Linked DNA regions of Hyphomicrobium denitrificans ATCC 51888. The main gene of each other region encodes a partner of the protein of the gene in region 2 in a complex. Links are inferred from orthologs where the notes say so. Each region holds a gene or a part of one and is shown on either strand. Other genes may lie near its edges.

Evidence for each region.
Region 1: the proteins of accD (region 2) and accB are in contact, whole or in part, in a solved structure (PDB 8UXZ), measured with the Escherichia coli proteins. The link is inferred for Hyphomicrobium denitrificans ATCC 51888 from one-to-one orthologs.

Annotation. Positions count from the first base shown.
Region 1 is NC_014313.1:875,094-878,909, forward strand. Bases 1-2,840 are described here. They hold accB (acetyl-CoA carboxylase biotin carboxyl carrier protein), read right to left. Parts: upstream 1,744-2,840; coding sequence 1,258-1,743; downstream 1-1,257. Other genes in these bases: accC (acetyl-CoA carboxylase biotin carboxylase subunit), read right to left, coding at 1-1,214; aroQ (type II 3-dehydroquinate dehydratase), read right to left, coding at 1,809-2,258; HDEN_RS04120 (DsbA family protein), read right to left, coding at 2,425-2,840. In the rest of the region: more of HDEN_RS04120, read right to left, coding at 2,841-3,291; HDEN_RS04125 (M48 family metalloprotease), read right to left, coding at 3,324-3,816. UniProt on the Escherichia coli protein: This protein is a component of the acetyl coenzyme A carboxylase complex; first, biotin carboxylase catalyzes the carboxylation of the carrier protein and then the transcarboxylase transfers the carboxyl group to form malonyl-CoA.
Region 2 is NC_014313.1:2,372,132-2,376,912, forward strand. What follows is about bases 1-2,829. They hold accD (acetyl-CoA carboxylase, carboxyltransferase subunit beta), read right to left. Parts: upstream 2,042-2,829; coding sequence 959-2,041; downstream 1-958. Other genes in these bases: HDEN_RS11415 (bifunctional folylpolyglutamate synthase/dihydrofolate synthase), read right to left, coding at 1-919; trpA (tryptophan synthase subunit alpha), read right to left, coding at 2,225-2,829. In the rest of the region: more of trpA, read right to left, coding at 2,830-3,055; trpB (tryptophan synthase subunit beta), read right to left, coding at 3,056-4,297; HDEN_RS11435 (phosphoribosylanthranilate isomerase), read right to left, coding at 4,333-4,781.

The DNA of each region.
Region 1 (3,816 bases), 1.5 Mb from region 2 along the record:
AATGCGCGCCGCAAGCGCATCAGGCAATCGTTTCGCGTTTTGCCGTAGATGATGAGCTTGCCGATGAGGCTGTCGTAGTATGGCGGGATGCGATAGCCCTGATAGACGCCGCTATCGACCCGGACGCCGAGGCCGCCGGGCGGATGCCAGTAGGTGATCTGGCCGGGAGAGGGGCGAAAATCGCGAGGATTTTCGGCGCAGATCCGGCATTCGATGGCATGGCCTTTGAGTTCGATGTCGTCCTGCGTGAAGCTCAGCGGCAGGCCAGCTGCGACGCGGATCTGCTCGAGCACGAGATCGGCGCCCGTCACCATCTCGGTCACCGGATGCTCGACCTGCAGGCGCGTGTTCATCTCGATGAAATAGAACTCGCCGTCCTCGAACAGGAATTCGACCGTACCGGCACCGCGATACTTGAGCTTGCGCATCGCGTCGGCGACGGTGTTGCCGATTTTCTGGCGCTGCGCTGCGTTGAGGGCGGGCGACGGGCTTTCTTCGAGCACCTTCTGATGGCGGCGCTGCAGCGAGCAATCGCGCTCGCCGAGGTGGACGGCGTTGCCCTTGCCGTCGCCGAAAACCTGAATCTCGATGTGGCGCGGCTTCTGGAGATACTTTTCGATGTAGACGGCGTCGTCGTTGAACGCAGCCTTGGCTTCAGAGCGCGCGGTTGCGAGCGCCGTGCCCAGATCGGCGGCCGATGTCGCGACCTTCATGCCGCGTCCGCCGCCGCCGGCTGCTGCCTTGATCAGGACAGGGAAGCCCATGTCCTTGGCGACTTTCATCGCTTCGGTTTCGCTGGTGACGGCGCCGTTGGAGCCCGGAACGACCGGAATGCCGAGCCGCTTGGCCGTTTCCTTGGCTTCGATCTTGTCGCCCATGATCCGGATGTGTTCGGACGTCGGGCCGATGAACGTGATCTTGTGTTCTTCAAGGATTTCCGCGAAGCGCGCGTTTTCCGACAGGAAGCCGTAACCCGGGTGCACGGCGTCGGCGCCGGTGATCTCGCATGCCGTGACGAGCGCCGGAATGTTCAGATAGCTGTCGCGGGCGGGCGGGGGACCGATGCAGACGCTTTCATCGGCAAGGCGGACGTGCATCGCATCGGCGTCGGCGGTGGAATGAACCGCGACCGTCGCTATGCCGAGTTCCCGGCACGCGCGCTGAATGCGTAAGGCGATTTCCCCTCGGTTTGCGATCAAGACTTTATCGAACATTGGTTCTCCAGCGTCCTTGCCCGTGCCGTGCACGCGCAGCGCTTCATTCAATGATGAACAGGGGTTCGCCGTATTCGACGGGCTGCGCGTTTTCGACGAGGATCGCCTTGACGGTGCCGGAGCGCGGCGCGGGGATCTGGTTCATCGTTTTCATCGCTTCGATGATGAGAAGCGTGTCGCCCTGGTTCACCTTGCTGCCGACTTCGCAGAACATCGGCGCGCCGGGTTCGGGCGAACGGTAAGCGGTGCCGACCATCGGCGATTTGACGGCGCCGGGGTGCTTCGAGAGATCGCCGGGCGCTGTCGTCGGCTTCGGTGCTTCGGCGGCCGGCGCGGCTACGGGAGCCGGCGCGGCGTAAGCGGCAGCGGGGACCGCGTTGATCGAGATTTTCTTCGCGACGCGGATCTTGAGGCCGCTCTTCTCGATCTCGATCTCGGTCAGGCCCGTATCGTTCAAGAGCTCGGCAAGCTCACGGATCAGCTGACTTTCGGCGCTCGCGCTCTTGGGGCCTTGGTCTTTTGCGGTCATCAGTCCTCTGTCCTCGAGGTTTATCCGTTTGCGTCCGACTTATAGCCTACGTCTATACGCGATCGTCACGCCTTGCGGGTCGCCAATATGTTCGCCATGGCTTCAATCGCAAGTTCGTAACCCTTGCCGCCCAGGCCGCAGATGACGCCCGTTGCCGCAAGGGAAACGTAAGAGTGCTGACGAAACTGGTCGCGGCGGAAGATATTCGAAAGGTGGACTTCGATCACCGGCAGCTCGGCCGCCTGGAGGGCGTCGAGAATGGCAACCGAGGTGTGCGTATAGGCTCCGGCATTGATAATGATGCCTTTGGCCTTGCCGCGCGCCTCCTGCACCCAATTCACCAGCTCGCCTTCGATATTCGACTGGCGAAAATCGATCTCCAGTCCGTGCGCGGCGGCGGCCTTCCCGGTGCGTGCGCGGAGATCTTCGAGCGTTTCGCTGCCGTAGATCGCCGGCTCACGGACGCCGAGCAAATTGAGGTTGGGGCCGTTCAGGACGTAGATACGAGTGGTCATTTAGGGATTGCTCAAGCGCCGGGCGGTGCCCAAGCCATTTGCGGAGCCAAGGGTCTACCAGTTTTCCCGGCGAGCGCAAAGCATGCCTCGGGCCCCGCAGGTCCGGGGCCCGAAAGATTAACAAATTTGCGTGCCGGGGCTGGCTTTAGGCTCCGGCGGCGGCCGATCAGCAGATCGGGCAGCCCTCTTTGCGGAAGCCGGTGACGAGGGCTTCAAGCTGGTCATGCAAGTCGTCCGGAGCGCCCGGGATCGACTTGTCGCCGACCAGAAAGTGCGGGGTGCCGTTGATGCCCATGTTCTTGGCGAGAAGCACGTCGTCGCGCAGTTCGTTTTTGACGTCGTCGCTCGCCATATCGGCTTTGACCTTGGCGACGTCGGCGCCGAGGGACGCGGCGATCTTGAGGGCGGAGGCTTCGTCGGCGTGGCCCTTCGCGGCCAGCATCGCCTGATGGAATTCCCAGTATTTGCCCTGACGCTTCATCGCGAGCGCGACGCGCGCCGCTTCCTCCGAGCCCTTCGACAGGATCGGCAGTTCCTTGAAGACGACGCGAACCTTCTTGTCGTCCTGGATCAGCTTCTGGACTTCCGGGAGGCCGCGTTTGCAGTAGCCGCAGTTGTAGTCGAAGAACTCGACGACGGTGATGTCGCCGTTGACGTCTCCGGCGACGGAGCTGCCAGGGCTGCGGAAGATCGACTTCGCATTCTCGGCCATGAAGGACTTGAGCTTGGCGTCCTGGTCCTTCTGCATCTTTTCATCGAGTGCGGTCTGCACGTCGATCATGATCTCGGGATTCTTGACCAGATAATCCTTGATGATTTCGCCGAGCGCCTTCTTCTGTTCGTCAGAGAAAGCCGAACCACCGGCGGTCGGGGCGACCGTTTCCGCGTGTGCGCGAGGCGTGACGATCCTGTCGAGATGGCCTGCCGCGTAGGGCAGCGCCAGCGCCGCGGCGATCACGGACATCACAACGGCGGCCTTGTGCCCTGTCGATGCCGAACCGGCGATGTTTCGGGCGAAGTTCTTTACGGTCATGAATATTGTCTCGCTCATTGGACTGGGACGGCTCATGTCTCAGGTTTGTAGTTGATGATGTCGTCGTTCTTCAACCATTCGGGCGATCCGGCGCGCAGGCGGGGCTGCGCGCGTTTCGCAAAGATTTGCGCCTGTTTGACGTCGCCTTCGTAAAAGTACGCCTGAGCCGTCATCGCGTCGGCTTCAGGGCCTTTGCCGAGTTTATAGTAGGCGTTGGCGAGCAGGCGGTAGGCCCTCCCGTTCTGGTCCGTAATCAGCGACCGGCGCAAAAGCTCGATCGATTGCTTGGAACTGCCGCCGTCGTTGTTGCCTTGCAGCGCGTTGGCGAGTTCGACCTCTATCAATGGGCTCGAAGGCGCCAGTTTCAAGGCTTGCTGCAAGAGCGGAACGGCGCTGGACTTCTTGCCAGCGCGCATGAGGACGTCGGCCTTCAGCTCGTAGAAGTATGGATAGTCCGGGTTTTCCGCGATCAAGCCGTCGATCTGCTTGGTCGAACTTTCGAGCGCGCCGGGGCCACCTCGGAAG
Region 2 (4,781 bases):
ACCGCTGCATGCGCGCCGGCCATTCGACCGTTCTGAGCCCGATTTCGATCGCCTTCTCATCGAGCTTCAGCGCCGGAATGCGTTCGCCGAGAACCAGCGCCGCCGCGACAGCTGTTCCAGCATTGCCGATCTGATGTCTGCCGACCAGCGCGGGAAGCGGCAGATCGAGCAGTCGCTCGTGACGTTGAACGACCAGACGGCCGGTCTGCTCATAGGCGTCGAAGTCGCGTCCGAAGATCGTCAGTTGTGCGCCGACGGCGCGTGCGCGCGCTTCGATGACCGACAGGACTTCGTTCGACTGCTGCGAGATGACGCCCTCGACGCCGCTCTTCAGAATGCCCGCCTTCTCTAAGGCGATCTTGGTGATCGTCGGGCCGAGCTTCTCGGCGTGATCCATCGAGATGGGCGTGATGATCGTCAGCGCCGGATCGGAAATCACGTTGGTCGCATCGAGGCGGCCGCCGAGACCGACTTCGAGCAGCAGGATGTCGGCGGGCGTTTCGGAGAACGCGAGGAATGCCGCGGCCGTCGTAATCTCGAACTGCGTGATGTCCTCGCCGTCGTTGACGGCCTGCACGCGCATCAGAACATCAACGAGGGAATCTTCGTCGATCGCACGCGCGGTGCCGTCGGGTCCTGCGAGCACGATGCGCTCATGGAAGCGAACGAGATGCGGCGACGTATAGACGTGCACGCGTTTGCCAGCGGCTTCCATGAACGAGCGGAGATACGCGGTGATCGAGCCTTTGCCGTTCGTGCCGGCGATGTGGACGACCGGCGGCAGCTTTTTCTCGGGATGGCCAAGCTTGGCGAGCAAGCGCTCGACACGGCCAAGCGACAAATCGATGAGCTTCGGATGGAGAAGCATCAAATCGCCGAGCAGAACGTCGCTCGACGGACGGGTCTTCGACGAGGTCATGGATGGCTGCCGTGCGTGTTCTGCTGATTGATGTCCGGATCAGGCGCCGTGCGGCGCGTCTTTGGCGGTTTGCTGCGACGAGGCTGGCTCGTCGCGCTTCTTGTCGGATTTGCCGGGCTCGAAGCGTTGGCTGTTTGGGACGGCTTCGGGTTCGACCACCGCGCCGCTTTCGCGCGCAGCTGTCTCGACCACTTTGCTGTCGACCGGCGAGCCATTCATGTACGGCTTGCCATTCATCTTGTGCGTGTCCTTGGCTTTCGCTAACTGCGTGCCGCCCATCAAGAGCTTGCAGACGCGCGACAGCGTTTCGCGCAACTGGTGGCGATGCACGACCATGTCGACCATGCCGTGGGAAAGCAGGTATTCGGCGCGCTGGAAGCCGTCGGGCAATTGCTCGCGGATCGTCTGCTGAATGACGCGCGGCCCGGCAAAGCAGATGAGCGCGCCCGGCTCTGCGATGTGGATGTCGCCGAGCATCGCATAGGAGGCCGTTACGCCGCCGGTCGTCGGATCGGTGAGCACCACGATGTAGGGCAGTCGCGCATCTTTGAGGCGTTGAACTGCGATCGTCGTGCGCGGCATCTGCATGAGAGACAGGATGCCTTCCTGCATGCGCGCGCCGCCGGACGCGGCGAACAGAATAAAGGGTGTCTTCAATTCAACGGCGCGGAGCATGCCCGTGATAAGGGCTTCGCCCGCCGCCATGCCGAGCGAACCAGCCATGAAGCGAAAATCTTGGACGGCAGATACGACCGGCTGTCCGTCGAGCTGGCCTTCGCCGACGAGCACGGCATCTTCGAGCTTCGTCGTTGCCTTCGCGTCTTTCAGACGATCAGTATATTTTCGCCCGTCGCGAAATTTCAGCGGGTCCTGCTGCACGGCCGGGATCGCGACTGTGCGATAGTCGCCGCCGTCGAACAGATGGCGCAGGCGTTGCTGCGAATCCATCCGCATATGATAGTTAGAGCCTGGAACGACGAACTGGTTGGCTTCGAGGTCTTTGTAAAAGACCATCTCTCCCGTCTCTGGGCACTTCACCCAAAGATTGTCCGGCACTTCACGCTTTGCTGTCGACAACAGCCCGCTGATCTTCGGGCGGACAACGTTGTTGATCCAATTCACGTGGGTAGGCTCCTCGTCGTCCGATGCAGTGTGCTCAGCGCCTTTCTGGTCGGAGCGCGGTTGGCAAGCTCTCGGCCGGGCGGCAGCTTTAATTTAGCGCCACACGTTCCGCTTGCGCCAGGGCACTGCACAAAAATGGGGTCTCAGCGGTGGCCTTCCAATAGAGCCAAACGCCTCGCTGTGCTAGCCGCCGCGTATGGCTGAGCTTAACTCTTTCACCAGTTCCAGCACATCTTCGGTCGTCCGGGGGGTGGCTTCGCCCTTTGCCCCCAGGGATTTTTCGATTCTTGATACGATCGCCGAGCCAACGACGACGCCATCGGCGGTTTGTCCCAGGGCGCGTGCCTGATCGCCGGATCTGACGCCAAATCCTACAACCACAGGCAGCGGCGTGGCGCTTTTGATCGCGGCGACCTGTTTCTGAACGTCGTTTACGACAGGGGCCGCTGCGCCGGTAATACCCGTAATCGAGACATAATACACAAAACCGGACGTATTCTGGAGGACGGTGGGCAAGCGGCGCTTGTCGGTCGTCGGGGTCGCGAGGCGGATAAAATTCAGACCGGCCTGCAGCGCGGGCAGGCAAAGCTCCTCGTCCGCTTCCGGCGGCACGTCGACGACGATCAAGCCATCGACGCCCGCAGCCTTCGCGTCGGCGATGAAGCGTTCATTCCCGTAAACGTAAATGGGGTTGTAGTAGCCCATCAATACGATGGGGGTCGCATCATCTTTGGCGCGGAAATCGCGCACCATCTGCAGCGTCTTGACCATCGTCTGGCCGGCCTTCAACGCGCGTTGCGAGGACGCCTGAATCGCCGGTCCGTCCGCCATCGGATCGGAGAACGGCATGCCGAGCTCGATGACATCGGCGCCCGCGTTCGCGAGCCCCGCGAGGATGGACTTGCTCGTTTCGAGATCGGGATCGCCCGCCGTGACGAAGGTGATCAGAGCCGGGCGCTTCTCTGTCTTCAGCGCCGCGAAGCGCGCGTCGATGCGAGTGGGTTGGGTCATCATTCAGATCTTCATGCCGAGATGTTTGGCGACGGTGGCCAGGTCCTTGTCGCCACGGCCCGAAATGTTGACAACCAGCAGATTGTCTTTTGGCAACGTCGGCGCGAGCTTCATCACGTAGGCCAATGCGTGGCTCGACTCCAGCGCCGGAATGATGCCTTCGAGCTGCGTGCAAATCCGAAGCGCGTCGAGTGCTTCCGTGTCGGTTGCGGGAACGTAGGTCACGCGGCCGATATCCTTCAGCCAGGCGTGCTCCGGTCCGACGCCCGGGTAATCAAGTCCGGCCGAAATCGAATGGCCTTCGAGAATCTGCCCGTCGCCATCCTGCAAAAGGTAGGTGCGGTTTCCGTGCAGAACGCCCGGTGATCCGCCGTTCATCGACGCGGCGTGACCGTTCACGACGTTCAAGCCGTGACCGCCGGCTTCGACGCCGTAAATCGCGACGTCCTTGTCGTCGAGGAAAGGATGGAAAATTCCGATCGCGTTCGAGCCGCCGCCGATGCACGCAACGATCGTGTCCGGCAAGCGTCCTTCCGCTTCGAGCATCTGCGCGCGAACCTCGTTGCCGATGATCGCCTGAAAGTCGCGAACCATTGCCGGATAAGGATGCGGGCCGGCTGCGGTGCCGATCAGATAATAAGTGTCGCGGACGTTCGTCACCCAGTCGCGCAAGGCTTCGTTCATCGCGTCCTTGAGCGTACCCGCGCCGGACGTCACCGGGTTGAGCTTCGCGCCGAGCAACGCCATGCGCGCGACGTTCGGCGCCTGACGCTCGACGTCGGTCGCGCCCATGTAGATTTCGCACGGCATGCCGTACTTGGCGCAGACGGTCGCGACGGCGACGCCGTGCTGCCCGGCTCCCGTCTCGGCAATGATACGCGTCTTGCCCATGCGCCGCGCGAGCAGGATTTGCCCGAGGCAGTTGTTGATCTTGTGCGAGCCCGTGTGGTTCAGCTCTTCGCGCTTGAAATAGATCTTTGCGCCGCCAAGCTCGGCGCTCAAACGCTCGGCGTGATAGAGCGGGCTCGGGCGGCCGCCGTAATGGCGATTGAGAAAATCGATTTCGCGCTGAAACTCGGGGTCGGCCTTCGCGGCGTCGTAGGCGCGCTCGAGATCGAGGATCAGCGGCATCAAGGTTTCAGCGACGAAGCGGCCGCCGAAAATACCGAAGAAGCCTTTGTCGTCCGGGCCGGTCGCGTAGCTGTTGAGCTTCGCTTCCTCGGCCTTCTTTTGCGTCGTCGCCATCAACCTACCTAAGCCGCGAAATCGCGTTGATCCTGTCAGCCCTGCTTAGCCGTCTTTACGGCGTGAAGAAAGCGGCGGATCAGCTCCGCGTCTTTGACGCCCGGCGCCGTTTCAACGCCGGAGGAAACATCGACAGCTTGCGCATGTGTCGCCTGCATCGCTTCCTGGATGTTGCCGGGCGTGAGGCCGCCCGACAGCATGAACGGCATATCACGGGAAACGGCGTCGAGAAGCGTCCAATCGAACACCTGTCCGTGTCCTCCGGGCCGCGTCGCACCGGACGGCGCCTTGGCGTCGAAAAGGATCAGATCAGCGACTTTCGTATAAGCTTCGGCGCGTGCTGCGTCTTTCGACGTGCGAACGGGAATCGCCTTGATGATCTTGCGCCCGAATTTCGTTTTCACGCCGGCGACGCGTTCCGGCGTTTCGTGGCCGTGAAGCTGGAAGAAATCCGGCGCGATTGCGTTCGAGATTTCGTCGAGCG